One region of the Streptomyces panacea genome, then DNA from elsewhere that is predicted to be linked to it. Evidence: riboswitches for the same ligand, from Rfam matches in the RefSeq annotation. Region 1 holds a riboswitch; each other region holds the start of a gene.

Region 1 (3,406 bases):
TGGCCGGCTTCCTCTGGCTGCTCTTCGAGGCGGGCGCCAAGTAGGCCCGGCGCCCCCCCCGAAAAGCAGCCCTCAGCCCTCGTCGACGAGACGCGTCCGCAGTCGCTCGCGCGTCTCGTCCGTCAGCCCCAGGCCGTCCGTGAGATAGCGGTCCACGCTGCCCCACGTCTCCTCCATCGTCGTGAACGCCGTTTCGAGATACACGGCGCGCGCGTCGAACAGCGGCGCGAGCAGCTCCAGCACCTCCGGCGAAGTCCCGCCGGGCGACGGGTCGCTGCGCCGTACCCGGTATCTGCGGTGGGGATCGTTCGACTTCAGATAGTCGGCCTCGATCGCCTCCCGCTCCACGCCCACGGCGAGCAGCGACACCGCGATGGAGAGACCGGCCCTGTCCTTGCCCGCCGCGCAGTGCATCAGCGCGGGCAGGCTCTCCTCGGCCAGGGCGTGCAGCACGTGCCGGTGTTCGGCGGTGCGGTCCAGAATGATCGAACGGTACGAAGCGGACATCCGGGCCACGCCCTTGCCGTCGGCCAGGATCGACCGCAGCTGGTCGAGATCGCCGTCACGGACCATCTTCCAGAACTCGGTCCCGTCGGCCGGGTCGGTCAGCGGGATGTTCACGTTCCGTACGCCCGGCAGCTCGACGTCCAGGCCGTCGAGCTTCTGGTCGGCCGCGTTGCGGAAGTCGAAGACCGTGTGCAGCCCCAGCGACGTCAGGAACACCGTGTCCTCGGCGGTGGCGTGCGCGAGGTGGCCGCTGCGGAAGAGCCGTCCGTGCCGTACGCGCCGCCCGTCGGCGGTCGGCAGACCGCCCACGTCGCGGAAGTTGCGGACACCGGCCAGGTCGGGCTCGGCCGGCGGGACCTGCTGCGGCACCTCGTGCGTCACGTGAGCTCCTCCGCGTCTGCGGCCGGCGCTCGTCGCCGACGCTGTCGCGCTCCGACTTTACGACATCGGTTCCCGCTGAAATCGCTTCAAGAAGAGGGCTTCTGTCCGTATTGAGTGATTACGCATAACGTGCCCCGGTCGCGGCGGAGATGGGCGGTGATCGGCCTCGGCTGGTGAGCAGGATCATATCCGTGACGGTGTGTGGCCGCGCCGAGGAAGGGGAATTGGGACGGCGCACGGAATTCGAAGATCCGTAATCCACGCAGGGTGACCGCGCGCGGCGGCCGATATTCGAGGCCGGATTGTTGAAGGAATACAACGGCTTGTACGGGTCGGCCCACCCGGCTTACGGTCACCGCAATCCGAGCGGATCGCCGAATCCTGCCGCCGTTCGGAATCCGCATCCACCCAGCACTCATCAACGTGTGGCAGGAGCGGGGGACCCAGGTAGTACGCCGGCCCGGACATCCGGACGGCTTGGGGTGAAGTCGCGTCACGGCGCGGCCGGGCATCTCCAGCTCGAACCCGACAGCTCACCTCGTAGGCGCCGGAGAGGAAATCGCCATGCCCGCAAAGGGTAAGCACCGTCGTCCGAGGACCAACCCGATCACGCGCGGATTCGTCGCCGCCGGAACGGGTGGCGCCGCCATCGCAATTCCGCTCATCGGTGCCACGGGCGCCCATGCCGCCGAGCAGACCGCCGCCCCGTCGGTCGCGCACACCGCTTCCGTCGCCTCCGCTCCCGCCGCCGCTCCGCAGACGGCGCGGCAGGCCGCGACCGCCCAGACCGTGAAGACGTACTCGGTCACGGCGGGCGACTACCTCGCCAAGATCGCCGAGTCGCAGAAGGTCAGCGGCGGCTGGGAGAAGCTGTACGAGGACAACCGCGAGGCCGTCGGTGACAACCCGTCGCTCATCCACCCGGGTCTGAAGCTCACCATCGGAGCCAAGGCCAAGGCGTCCTCCGAGGGCAAGGCCGAGGCCGCGCCGAAGAAGGCCGCACCGAAGAAGGCGGCGCCCGCGAAGCCCGCCCCGGCCGAGCCCGCCCCCAAGGCCGACACCACGGCGAACCAGCCCGCGGCGCAGAGCGACGCCTCCGGCTACACCGCCCCCGTCGACGGCGCGGTCACCACCACCGCCTACCGCGCGGCCGGCGGCAGCTGGTCCAGCGGCTACCACACCGGCGTGGACTTCGCGGCCTCGTCGGGCACCACCGTCAAGGCGGTCGGCCCCGGCACCGTCGTCTCGGCAGGCTGGGCCGGGTCGTACGGCAACGAGGTCGTCATCAAGCACGACGACGGCCAGTACTCGCAGTACGCCCACCTCTCCTCGCTCGCCGTCTCGGCGGGCCAGAGTGTCGGCGGCGGTGACCAGATCGGCCTCTCCGGTTCCACCGGCAATTCCACCGGGCCGCACCTGCACTTCGAGATCCGCACCGGCCCGAGCTACGGCTCCGACGTCGACCCGCTGGCGTACCTGCGCGAGCACGGCGTTTCTCTCTGAGAATGGTCGTCGGCCGGCGCCCGGTGCGCCGGCCGACGACCATTCCCGTATTCCGGCTTGAACGAATTTTGACCGGTGGCGTTTCTCACCGGCGTCAACACCTCCTTACGGTCGCGTAGGTCACATACGCAAGTGAATGATGTTCAGCTGTGGCTGACGATTCGAGAGCGAAATTCAGAAGCACCTTCGGGTCGTACGCCGCCATCGGTGACAGCTTCACCGAGGGCGTCGGCGATCCCGGGCCGGGCGGAATCTATGTCGGCTGGGCGGACCGGCTCGCCGTACTGCTCGCCGATCGCACACCGGACGGGGCGGCCGTCGCCGACCCCGACCACGGTTCGTTCCGGTACGCCAATCTCGCCGTACGTGGACGGCTGCTCGACCAGATCGTGGCCGAGCAGATCCCGCGCGCCAAGGAACTCGCCCCGGACCTGGTGACGTTCTGCGCCGGCGGCAACGACATCATCCGGCCCGGCAGCGACCCCGACGATGTCGCGGAACGCTTCGAGCGGGCACTCGCCGACCTCACCGGCGCCGTCGGCACCGTCATGGTCCCCACCGGGTTCGACACCCGAGGCGTGCCCGTGCTGCGCCATCTGCGTGGCAAGATAGCCACGTTCACCGCGCACGTCCGCTCCATCGCGGACCGCTACGACTGCCCGGTCCTGGACCTGTGGTCGCTCAAGTCGGTCCAGGACAGACGCGCTTGGGGCGGCGACCGGCTGCACCTGTCACCGGAGGGCCACACCCGCGTGGCCCTGCGCGCGGCCCAGGTCCTCGGCCTCGACGTCCCCGCCGACCCCGACCAGCCGTGGCCGCCGCTGCCGCCACGCGGCGCGCTGGAGGTGCGCCGCGACGACATGCAGTGGGCGCGTGAATACCTGGTCCCCTGGATCGGCCGCCGCCTCCGGGGCGAGTCCTCGGGCGACCACACGGTCGCCAAACGCCCGGACCTGCTGCCGCTGCCGCGTCACTGAGTCACCGGCCACCGCCCACCGGCCGGTATCCGTTCCAG
Region 2 (3,406 bases), on a different contig from region 1:
TCCTTCCGCCCGTTACGTCCTGCCGGAGTTCACCGAGCGGACCTCCACCGGGACCCGCTCCCTCGACCCGTACTCCAAGCTGTTCGAGGGACGGATCGTCTTCCTCGGCACCGCCCTGGACGAGACCTCGGCGAACGACGTGATCGCGCAGCTGCTGCATCTCGAATACGCGGCGCCCGACCAGGACATCGCGCTCTACATCAACTCCCCCGGCGGCTCGCTGAGCGCCATGTCCGCCATCTACGACACGATGCAGGTCGTCGGCTGCGACGTGACGACCACCTGTCTCGGCCAGGCGGTGTCGACCGCCGCCGTCCTGCTGGCCTCGGGGGCGCCGGGCAAGCGGATGGCACTGCCCGGCGCGCGCGTCGTCCTCCAGCAGCCGGGAATCGAGGAGCCCGTGCGCGGCCAGCCGTCCGATCTCGCCATCCACGCCGAGGAGTTGCTGCGGCTGCGGGCCCTGATGGCACGGATGCTGGTGCGGCACACCGGTCAGAGCGCCGAGCGGGTCGACTCCGACATCGACCGGGACACCATCTTCGACGCGACGGGCGCCATGGAGTACGGCCTGGTGGACCAGGTCGCGCGGGACCGCAGGGCATCCCTCGGCTTCAACTCCCCCGGGTGAGCGCCCGATGCTGCCACCGGAACTGCCGCCGCTGCCCGCGCTGACCCGCGCCGAGGGCGACTTCGTCGACAGCTACCTCCGGGTCGTCGACCTGGTGGGCCGGATCAACCCGTCGCGCGCCGACGACACGTACGGCGCACTGCGGGCCGCACAGGCCCTGGTGGCCCGAGCGGCCGAACTGCGCGACGCGCTGACGCTGATGCACGCGCGGGGCGAGACGGAGCTGCACACACCGACCCTGGACCGTACGCTCCGGATGCTCGACGGGGAGCGCAGGGCCGGACGCGTCACCATGCCGCCCGGACCGGCGACTTGAGGTGACATGACACCGACACGGCGGCGCGACGCGATACGGACCGGCGACCCGCCGTCCCGCGCGGACACGCCCGTTCCGACGCGCCCGTAGGGCATTTGGCTGCCCGTTCGGCGTATCGACCCGCCCGAAGCGGCCGGGCCGGCAACTTGCGACGGGCGATCGGCCGTCCGGCCGTAACGTCTCGCTGCGTCGCAGGTACAGCGCGTGAGCGGTCGGATGAGCCGTTCACCGAATCGGCCATACCAACCCCAATGGGTCATACGTGATGAGAGTCACACAAGGTCGTTTCAACGCGGAATCGCGCTGAGGCCGCGTCAAGATCCGTGTGACGACAAGCCCCCGCCACCTCGGCGGGGCGGTCCGGGTGGACGCCGAGTCCTGCCGCCGCTCCGGATGACTGGTCGACACGAGTGGATCGGCAGGAGTGGAGGACCCGAGCAGTTCGGGGCGGTCCGACCATGGACCGCTCCTCGGGGTGAAGCCGCTCACGCGGCCGGGCGTCTTCGCCAGTCCGAACCCGACAGGTCATCCTTCACAGGCGGCTGACGAAGGGTTCCGCATGTCCGCGCAGACGCATGTCCCGTCGCTGCTCTCCCGGGCCGGTACCGCATCGGCCCTCCTCGCCGCCGTGGGCGGCACGATGCTGGCGCCCGGCGCCGTGTCGGAGGCCCACGCCCAGCCCGTCGCCACCAGGGCGCTGGATGTGGCCGCCTCCAAGAAGGGCGCGCCGTACATGTACGGGGCGTCGGGTCCACACCGGTTCGACTGTTCGGGTCTGACGCTCTTCTCGTACAAGAAGGCCGGCAAGGCGCTCCCGCGTACCGCTCAGGAGCAGTACAACCGGACGCGGCACATCGCGGCCTCCAGCCGCGAACAGGGCGACCTGGTGTTCTTCCACTCCGGGAACAGCGTCTACCACGTCGGGATCTACGCCGGCGGCGGCAAGATGTGGCATTCGCCGAAGAGCGGCCAGGTGGTGCGGCTCCAGCGCATCTGGTCACGGAGCGTCTGGTACGGCCGGGTCGGCTGACGCCCCGTCGGCCCCGGGCCGCTCAGCCCCGGGCCTGGTCGTCCTGGGTCCGGGCCGTCCAGGGCAGGGTGATCCAGACCGTCTTGCCGCCGTCCGCGGTGGGTGTGACGGACAGTCCGCCGCCGTACTCGGCGGTCAGCGCCCGGATGATGACCATGCCGCGGCCGTTGTCCTGCTGGACGGCGGCCGGGAGCCGCTGCGGCCACCGCGGGTGGCTGTCGGTGACTCCGAGGCGCAGTCGCTCGTCGCGCTCCAGGGTGAGGTCGACCGTGAAGGTCGGCGACCTGCCGAACGTGTGCTGTACGGCGTTGGTCGCGAGCTCCGAGATGATCAGGCGAACCGTTTCGGCGGTGTCCGCGTCACCCGGCAGGCCCCATTCGGCGAGAACACGGGCGACGTATCTGCGTGCCTCCGGTACCGAGGCCGGATCGCTCGGCAGGGTGACGGATGCTTCCTGATGGTCTGCCATGGCGACGCTGTCCCTTTCCCACCGGGACGCAGACCGACCTATGGCTGATGCCCGCGAGTACGTCCCCGGATTGCGCTTCGCGCCACACTGCCACCAACGACACCCGACGCACGGGCGATCCGCCGGGATATGGCCCCCTCTGTCGCTCTAAGCGGTGAACCCTGCTACGCGAGACCGTATTTGAGCGGACTCAAGTTTCCGGCCCCGGCGACCGACAGGCGACGGCGCGCGCGGGGAAGTCCGCGGGCCGTCCGCGGGGAAGTCGGCGGCCCTGTTCGCGGCCCCGTCCGCGGGGAGGTCCGCGCGTGCTCAGGCGGCCGGTGTCACGGCCCCGGCGGGCGCGGTCGCGACGATCGTCGCCAGCGCCGCCTCGACCTGAACGCCGGTCAGGTCCGCGCGGGCCGTGAGCCTGATCCGGGAGATCCCGTCCGGCACCGACGGCGGCCGGAAGCAGCCCACCACCAGACCCGCCGCCCGGCAGTCGGCGGCCCACCGCACGGCCGCCCCCGGGGACGGCGCCCGGACGGAGACGACAGCCGCGTCCGGGCGTACGGCGGTCAGCCCCGCCCCGGTCAGCCCGCGGTGCAGCGCGAGCGCCACCGCCCGTGCCCGTACCGCCAGCGACGGGTCCCCGCGCAGCAGCCGCAGGCTCGCGAGCGCGGCACCGGCGGCGGCCGGGGCGAGGCCGGTGTCGAAGATGAACGACCGTGCCGTGTTGACGAGTTGGTCGATGACCCGGGCCGGCCCGAGGACCGCGCCGCCCTGGCTGCCCAGCGACTTGGAGAGCGTGACCGTGGCGACCGTACCCGGGTCGCCGGCCAGACCCGCCGCGTGTACGGCGCCCCGGCCGCCGTCGCCGAGCACCCCGAGACCGTGCGCGTCGTCCACGAGCAGGGCGGCGCCCCGCGTACGGCACACCTCGCCCAGCCGCGCGAGCGGCGCCGCGTCGCCGTCCACCGAGAA
Region 3 (3,406 bases), on a different contig from region 1:
GCGAGTACCAGGCGTTCGCGACCGCCCTCGCGTTCCTGCGCCACCGGGCGGGGCGCGGCGACGCGGGCCGGGACTTCGCCGAGCGCGAGCAGGAACTGCTGCACCACATGTGGCAGCGCCGGGAAATGGCGTCGCCCGCGCTGGCTTACGCGGCGCGGGCGACGGGGCGGGTGTGGACTCCGCCGCCGTACATCGACTACGGCGGCTACAACCCGTATCGGAACTAGAACACCCAGGGCGCTTAGGGCACTTAGGGCGTGAGTCCCTTGCTGCGGAGCCAGCTCAGCGGGTCGATCCCGCTGCCGCCCGCGGTGTGCACCTCAAGGTGCAGGTGCGGGCCGGTGACGTTGCCGGTGGCTCCCACGCGTCCGACCGTCTCGCCGGTGTTGACCTTCTGGCCGGCGCTGACGGTCATCGAGGACAGGTGGGCGTACCAGATCTCCGTACCGTCGCCGAGCTCCAGCACCACGCGGTAGCCGTACGACCCCGACCAGCCGGCCGACTTGACGGTCGCGCTGTGGACGGCCTTGGCGGGCGTGCCCGTGGGGGCGGCGAAGTCCAGGCCGGTGTGCTGGCCGGAGGACCACATGGAGCCGGTCTGGCCGTAGGTGGAGGTGAGCGTGTACGAGGAGGTGGGGAGCGAGAAGCTGGCGGCCAGCTTCTCCAGGCGCTCCTTCTCGGCCTTGCGCTCGGCCGCTTCCCTCGCCTTGCGCTTCTCCTCGGCGGCCTTCGCCTCGGCCTCGGTCTGCTGCTTCTTCGCCTCGGCCGCGGCCGTCTCGGCGGCGGCCGTCTCGGCGCTCGCCTTCTGGGCGGCGTCGGCCTCGGCCTGCTGCTGCTCCGCCTGCTGGAGGATGCGGGCGCGCAGCGCCTCGCCGGAGTCGGTGGTGCCCTGCTGGGCGTCCGCGGCGGTGAGGCCCGCGGTGGTGAGCGGGGAGGGGGTCTCGTCGCTCTTCTTGTCGCCGTCGGACATGAAAGACCCGACACCGGGAAGAGACTTGGCGTCGGGGAAACTGTCCGAGAGCGCGTCGGGAAGTGATATCGAGACCGCGGGCTTGTCCTGCGCGGAGGCGATGCCTCCCGCGCCGACCGCCGCGATGACGCCCACTCCGAGGACCGTGGAGCTGCGGGCGAGAGCGTTGCGCTGCTTGGCGACACGGTGCTTGCCGCGTACGGGACGGATGGAGTCCGCGGTGGGATTCCACTCCTCCCAGTCCCTGGTCGCCTCGTCGTCGGCGCGATCGGTACCGGCGAACCGGCTCCCGGGACCGAAATGGACCGGGGCTGAGGCTTCGGGGGCAGGCCTGTTGGACGCCACTGGGGCGCTCTCCTTTCCTTCCTTCTCGCCTACCGGGTTAGCTGACGGGTTCGGAGCAGGAAGGTCTCCTACGAGCGTTCTTGGCCGCACGAGGCAGCAAGAGACGCCCGATTCACCCCAATTGGTGGTTCCCCGGTTTCCTTGCGGAATTCGGCGCGTGCGCACGGTGCCGTCTCTTTCGACGGCTGGGACAACCGCGCTGCGTTATCGAACGTTAATAGACGACCGGGGCTTATTCCAAGCTGTTCCGGGTGATCGTTAGCGGGCCCGGCCCGGACCAACCGGGACACAAGCGGGTGGAATCGGGCGAGTCGATCGCCCCTCCGACCGTGTGCGATCACACACTCGAACTGACGGTGCGTCAAATATTATGCGGAGTGGTGCGCCCCAACTACGCAGCGTGCCGGGCGAGATGACGACACACGGCGAAGGGATCGCGAAGAGACGGAGGAGATACGGGAAGCGACGCCGTCACGGCACGACGGGCATCGTCCGGCGCCGCTCCGGCTGCCGCTCGGTGGGCCTGCTGACGGCCAGCAGCGCCATGTCGTCCGTACTGCCGCCGCCGGTGTGCAGCCGTACGTCCCCGACGATCGCGTCGAGCATCTCGTCGGGGCCGGGGAAGATCCGTCCCGCGAGCCGTTCGCGCGGGTTGTAGAAGACGCCCGCCGTGTTGCGCGCCTCGGTGAGCCCGTCCGTGTAGAGGAGCAGCGTCGCCCCGGCCCGGTACGGGATCTCGTCCGCGCGGTCCGGCCAGGAACCCAGCTCGCCCATCCCGAGCGGCAGCGCCGGATCGGCGGGGGCCAGCACGGTCAGTCCGCCGTCGTCCGCGAGCAGCAGCGGCTCCGGGTGCCCCCGGTTGACCACGCGCACCATGCCCTCGGCGTGCGGGATCTCGGCGAGTACGGCGGTGGTGAAACCCTCGAACAGATCGATCCCGTCGCGCCGCGTGCCCTCGCGCGCCAGCGCCCGCTCCAGCCGCTGCGCGACCCCTTCGAGCGACCGCTCCTGCTCGGCGGCCTCGCGGAAGGCGCCGATGACGACGGCCACGGTCTCGACGGCGGCCATGCCCTTGCCGCGTACGTCGCCGACAACCAGCCGTACCCCGTACTCCGTGTCCTGGACGGCGAACAGGTCGCCGCCGATGAACGCCCCCTCCTCCGCGGCCTCGTAGCGCGCGGCGATGTGCAGCCCGCCGATCCGGGAGGCGGGCGTCGGCAGGACGGCCCGCTGGGCGGCCTCGGCGATGACGCGCGCCGACGCCAGGCGCTCACCGCTCCGGCGTACGACACCGTTGATGGCCAGCGCGAGGACGGAGACGGTGAAGACGGTCAGCGATTCGGTGATCGTCGCGACCTCGTCGACCGTGTCGTTGAAGAAGTGCAGTCCGAGCACGGCGGCCAGGGACAGGAGGCCGATGACGAGCGTGCGCGCGAACGAGAAGAACGGGGCCGCGACCAGCGGCGCCGCCGCGAAGAGCGGGGAAGCGGTGATCGCGGTCGGGGTCGCCTGATCCATGATGATCCCCGCCACGAGGATCAGGAAGGGCAGGATCGCCACGACCGGATGCGCCGACCGGGCGGCGTGCCGGCCGCGCCCCCGTCTGGCGGGACGGGGATCGCCGGGACCGAAACCCGGGGGGTGCCGGTCGGCGGAGGGAAAGCCCTCCCAGGTGGGGTCGTCCGGGTCGAAGCTCGGCGGGATCGAACTCGGGGCGTGGGAGTCGGCCGGGTTGGCGCCCGTCCAGCCGGAGCGGGAGTCGGGGTCGGCGCGCCGGAAGCCGCGGCGGACGCCGCGCCGGATCCCGCGCCGGGCGTTGTCGCCGAGGCCGCGGAGCCTGGTGGACAGGCCGGGACGGCGGACAGCCCCGTCGGCGGGACGGCGGCCGTCGCTCCCGCCGCCGCCCGCCGTCCCGTCGTCTCCGCTGTCTCTCTGCCCCACCTGTGTCTCCTGCCCGGTCCGTCGACGGCTGCGGACGGTGCCGCGCCCTTCCCAGGCTGGCCCCTTACGCGCCGGGGGGCTACCCGCCGTCGACCGACTGGGCTACCGGTGGGCCGGTGCGGTGACCGGAGCCCGGCCGGGAAGTCAGCC
Region 4 (3,406 bases), on a different contig from region 1:
GATCCGCGGCGGCGGGGGCGCTGAGGGCGGAGTGGGCCTCAATGGCCGCTTCGGCAAGAACACCAAGATCTCCAACGTCTGGATCGAGCACGCCAACGTAGGTGCCTGGGTCGGCCGCGACTACGACAACATCCAGGCGCTCTGGGGCCCCGCCGACGGCCTCCAATTCAGCGGAATGCGGATTCGCAACACATACGCCGACGGCATCAACTTCACCAATGGCACGCGCGATTCGCAGGTCGACAATTCGTCCTTCCGCACCACGGGTGACGATTCGCTCGCCATCTGGGCCAACCGGTACGTCAAGGACCCGGCGGTGGACATCGCGCACGACAACTCGTTCACCAACAACACCATTCAGCTGCCCTGGCGGGCGAACGGCGTCGCGATATACGGCGGTTACGGCAACAAGGTGCAGAACAACCTGATCGCCGACACCGCCAACTATCCCGGCATCATGCTGGCGACCGACCACGACCCCCTGCCTTTCTCCGGCGAGACCCTGCTCACCGGAAACGCGCTCCACCGCACCGGCGGCGCCTTCTGGAACGAGGACCAGGAGTTCGGCGCGATCACGATCTTCCCGGCGAGCCGGGACATCACCGGAGTCAAGATCAGGGACACCGAGATCTCGGACTCCACCTATGACGGCATTCAGTTCAAGAACGGCGGCGGCAACGTACCGGACGTGGAGATCGGCAACGTGACGATTCACAAGTCCAACAACGGCTCCGGCGTCCTGGCGATGGGCGGCGCCCGCGGCAGCGCGGCGCTGACCAACGTGACCATCACCGGCTCGGCCGAGGGTGACGTCCTCGTCGAGCCGGGATCGAGCTTCGTGATCACCGGCGGCCCCGGCACCAAGCAGGCCGTCAACTAGGCCCCGGCCCCCGACCCCTGGTTCACAAATATGGGCTTTTAGGTACATATCCCTAGGTCGCGAGCCCGCTCGGCGCCTTCCGTACCGCTCCGCGAGGGGAGCGGTGGAAGGCGCCGAGTCGTCGGCGTAGTCACTCCATGACGTCACGTGCCCGAGGGAACCGCTTCGCGGGTATCGGGCACAGCGGCGCCCGGTCCCCTCCCGAACCCTCCGCCCCCGAACCCTCCGCGGAAACCTTCGCCGGAGGGCGGCGCCGCATTCACGTGACGGGGGGCCGGGTCGAATGCGCGCGTGGACAAAGGGTGTTGGCGGGCTGTCGACAGTGAATTCGCCCAGGGGTGGGCACCTCGCCTCCACTTCGCCGCGATCCACATAAAGTAATCATTTGTCCGCTTTGCGGGGTGGGTCGTTATGGGTATTTCGCGCCTAACTTGTCCCTTTCTGGATGGTGTTGTGTATGCGTGGTTGCGTTGAATGCCCGTGATGTGTGTCACAGGGGCGGCGGGTCACGCGTTCCGCCCGACTGGCCACTTCCCGCACTGGAAAAGAAAGTTGAGACCTGAATCGCCGGGCAGGAATTCGGATTGATCTCCACCGGACCCGTGAATGGCATGGTGCCGTGAATTCAGGACTTGTTTCGCCCGGACGTTCTCGCTTACGTTCTCGTCATTCCGGACGGAACGCCGAATCCTGCCGCCGTCCGGAAACCGCATCCAACCATTCACGTACGGCAGGAGCGGGGGACCCAGGTAAGTCGCCGATCCGGAACACCGGACCGGCTCGGGGTGAAGCCGCGCCCACAGCGCGGCCGGGCATCTCCCGCCCGAACCCGACAGCTCACCTCGCAGGCGACGGAGAGGACCTCGTCATGCCCGCACAGGGTAAGCACCGCCGTTCCCGCACCATCCCGCTCGCCCACCGGCTCATCGCCGTCGGCACGGGCGGCGCCGCACTCGCCCTGCCCCTGGTGACCGCCACCACGGCCGGCGCCGCGCCCGCCCCGCAGCACGTCGCGGCGGCCCCGTCGGCCGTCACCGCCGCCCAGAAGGTGACCCACACCGTCGTGAAGGGCGAGTCGCTGGCCAAGATCGCGGACGCCCGTTCCGTGAGCGGTGGCTGGAAGGCGCTGTACAAGACCAACCGCGACACCGTCGGCGACAACCCGTCGCTCATCCGCCCCGGCCTGAAGCTGAAGCTCGCCGGAAAGCCCAAGGCAGCCGCCGCCCCGACCGCCTCGGCCAAGGAAGCCTCGGCCAAGCCCGCCGAAGCCGTCCAGGCCGCCGCGAAGTCCTACACCAACGACCTCGACGGCTGGATCCGGGAGGCGCTGGACGTCATGGCGCAGAACGGCATCCCCGGCTCGTACGACGGCATCCACCGCAACATCATGCGCGAGTCCGCGGGCAACCCCCAGGCCATCAACAACTGGGACTCCAACGCCGCGGCCGGCATACCGTCGAAGGGCCTGCTCCAGGTCATCGACCCGACGTTCGAGGCGTACCACGTGCCCGGCACGTCGACCGACAGCTACGACCCGGTCGCCAACATCACCGCGGCGTGCAACTACGCGGCCGACCGCTACGGCTCGATCGACAACGTCAACGGCCCCTACTAAGAGGCGGTATCACCACCTCGCGCGACTCTCGGGCCGCGTCTGTCCCTCCCTCGCCGGCCGGGCCGCACACGCGGCCCGGCCGGCGAGCGGCGTGAGGCGCCCCGGACCGGAACCGCGGAGCTCAGGACAGCCCCTGGGTAAGGATCTCGCCCCGCGCCACCAGCCAGTCCATCGCCGACGGGCACACGTCGAGCACCGAGACATGCCCGTCCTCGGGCCGCACCCACAGCTCCGCGCGGGGGAGAGCGGCGAGCATCCACTCGGCGTGCGCGGGTGGTACGACCCGGTCGAGGCTGCCCTGCACGAGCAGTACGGGCGCGGCCACCTCCGCAAGGTCGAAGCCCCACGCGGTGGCGAAGGCGACATCGTCGTCGATCAGCCCGTCCGCCCCGGCCTGACCCGCCTTCCCCGCGTCGGCCCCCAGCGACGTCCACGTGCCCGCCAGCGCCGCGAAGTCGGCGGAGGTGAAGCTCGACGGGTCGAACTCGTCCGTCGCCGCGTACAGTTCGCGCGCCTCGCGCCCGTCGGCGGCGGCCCGCAGGCCCCCGGGCGAGGTCATCCCCTCGTACCAGTCGAAGTCCCGCGTGTACGGCGCGATGCCCGCCAGGCAGGCCACACCCGTCACCCGGTCCGGCAGCAGCGCGGCGCACGCCAGCGCGTGCGGCCCACCACCGGACGCCCCCATCACCGCGAACGACCCCACGCCGAGAGCGTCGGCGATCCGGGCCACGTCGTCCGCCGCCGCGGCCACGTTCCGGCCCGGCAGCGGGCTGGAACCTCCGTAACTGGGGCGGCCGTACGTCACCAGCCGGATACCGCGCGCCGCCGCCGCGGTGAGCAGCGGCTCCAGCGGTGCGCCCGTCTGCGGCGAGCCGTGGTGCCACACGACGGTGAACCCGCCCCCGGCACCC

Evidence for each region. A riboswitch is a leader RNA that binds a small molecule or an ion and turns the genes downstream of it on or off. The one in region 1 is predicted to bind cyclic di-AMP.
Region 2: it holds a riboswitch for cyclic di-AMP, as region 1 does, so the genes downstream of both, P3L51_RS25715 (C40 family peptidase) here and P3L51_RS01700 (LysM peptidoglycan-binding domain-containing M23 family metallopeptidase) in region 1, are expected to answer to the same signal.
Region 3: it holds a riboswitch for cyclic di-AMP, as region 1 does, so the genes downstream of both, P3L51_RS21490 (M23 family metallopeptidase) here and P3L51_RS01700 (LysM peptidoglycan-binding domain-containing M23 family metallopeptidase) in region 1, are expected to answer to the same signal.
Region 4: it holds a riboswitch for cyclic di-AMP, as region 1 does, so the genes downstream of both, P3L51_RS27275 (LysM peptidoglycan-binding domain-containing protein) here and P3L51_RS01700 (LysM peptidoglycan-binding domain-containing M23 family metallopeptidase) in region 1, are expected to answer to the same signal.

Annotation. Positions count from the first base shown of each region.
Region 1 covers NZ_JARJHW010000003.1:55,204-58,609, reverse strand. The annotation lists gene P3L51_RS01710 (DUF6126 family protein) at 1-44, shown strand, start outside; gene P3L51_RS01705 (tyrosine-protein phosphatase) at 73-876, opposite strand; cyclic di-AMP (ydaO/yuaA leader) riboswitch at 1,284-1,450, shown strand; gene P3L51_RS01700 (LysM peptidoglycan-binding domain-containing M23 family metallopeptidase) at 1,453-2,391, shown strand; gene P3L51_RS01695 (SGNH/GDSL hydrolase family protein) at 2,541-3,368, shown strand; gene P3L51_RS01690 (STM4011 family radical SAM protein) at 3,362-3,406, opposite strand, start outside.
Region 2 covers NZ_JARJHW010000131.1:10,886-14,291, forward strand. The annotation lists gene P3L51_RS25705 (ATP-dependent Clp protease proteolytic subunit) at 1-628, shown strand, start outside; gene P3L51_RS25710 (hypothetical protein) at 636-944, shown strand; cyclic di-AMP (ydaO/yuaA leader) riboswitch at 1,334-1,500, shown strand; gene P3L51_RS25715 (C40 family peptidase) at 1,504-1,974, shown strand; gene P3L51_RS25720 (ATP-binding protein) at 1,997-2,443, opposite strand; gene P3L51_RS25725 (8-amino-7-oxononanoate synthase) at 2,753-3,406, opposite strand, start outside.
Region 3 covers NZ_JARJHW010000092.1:17,305-20,710, forward strand. The annotation lists gene P3L51_RS21485 (PrsW family intramembrane metalloprotease) at 1-227, shown strand, start outside; gene P3L51_RS21490 (M23 family metallopeptidase) at 251-1,315, opposite strand; cyclic di-AMP (ydaO/yuaA leader) riboswitch at 1,327-1,481, opposite strand; gene P3L51_RS21495 (PP2C family protein-serine/threonine phosphatase) at 1,787-2,875, opposite strand.
Region 4 covers NZ_JARJHW010000149.1:24-3,429, reverse strand. The annotation lists gene P3L51_RS27280 (right-handed parallel beta-helix repeat-containing protein) at 1-880, shown strand, start outside; cyclic di-AMP (ydaO/yuaA leader) riboswitch at 1,578-1,744, shown strand; gene P3L51_RS27275 (LysM peptidoglycan-binding domain-containing protein) at 1,749-2,495, shown strand; partial or broken gene P3L51_RS27270 (alpha/beta fold hydrolase) at 2,617-3,406, opposite strand, start outside.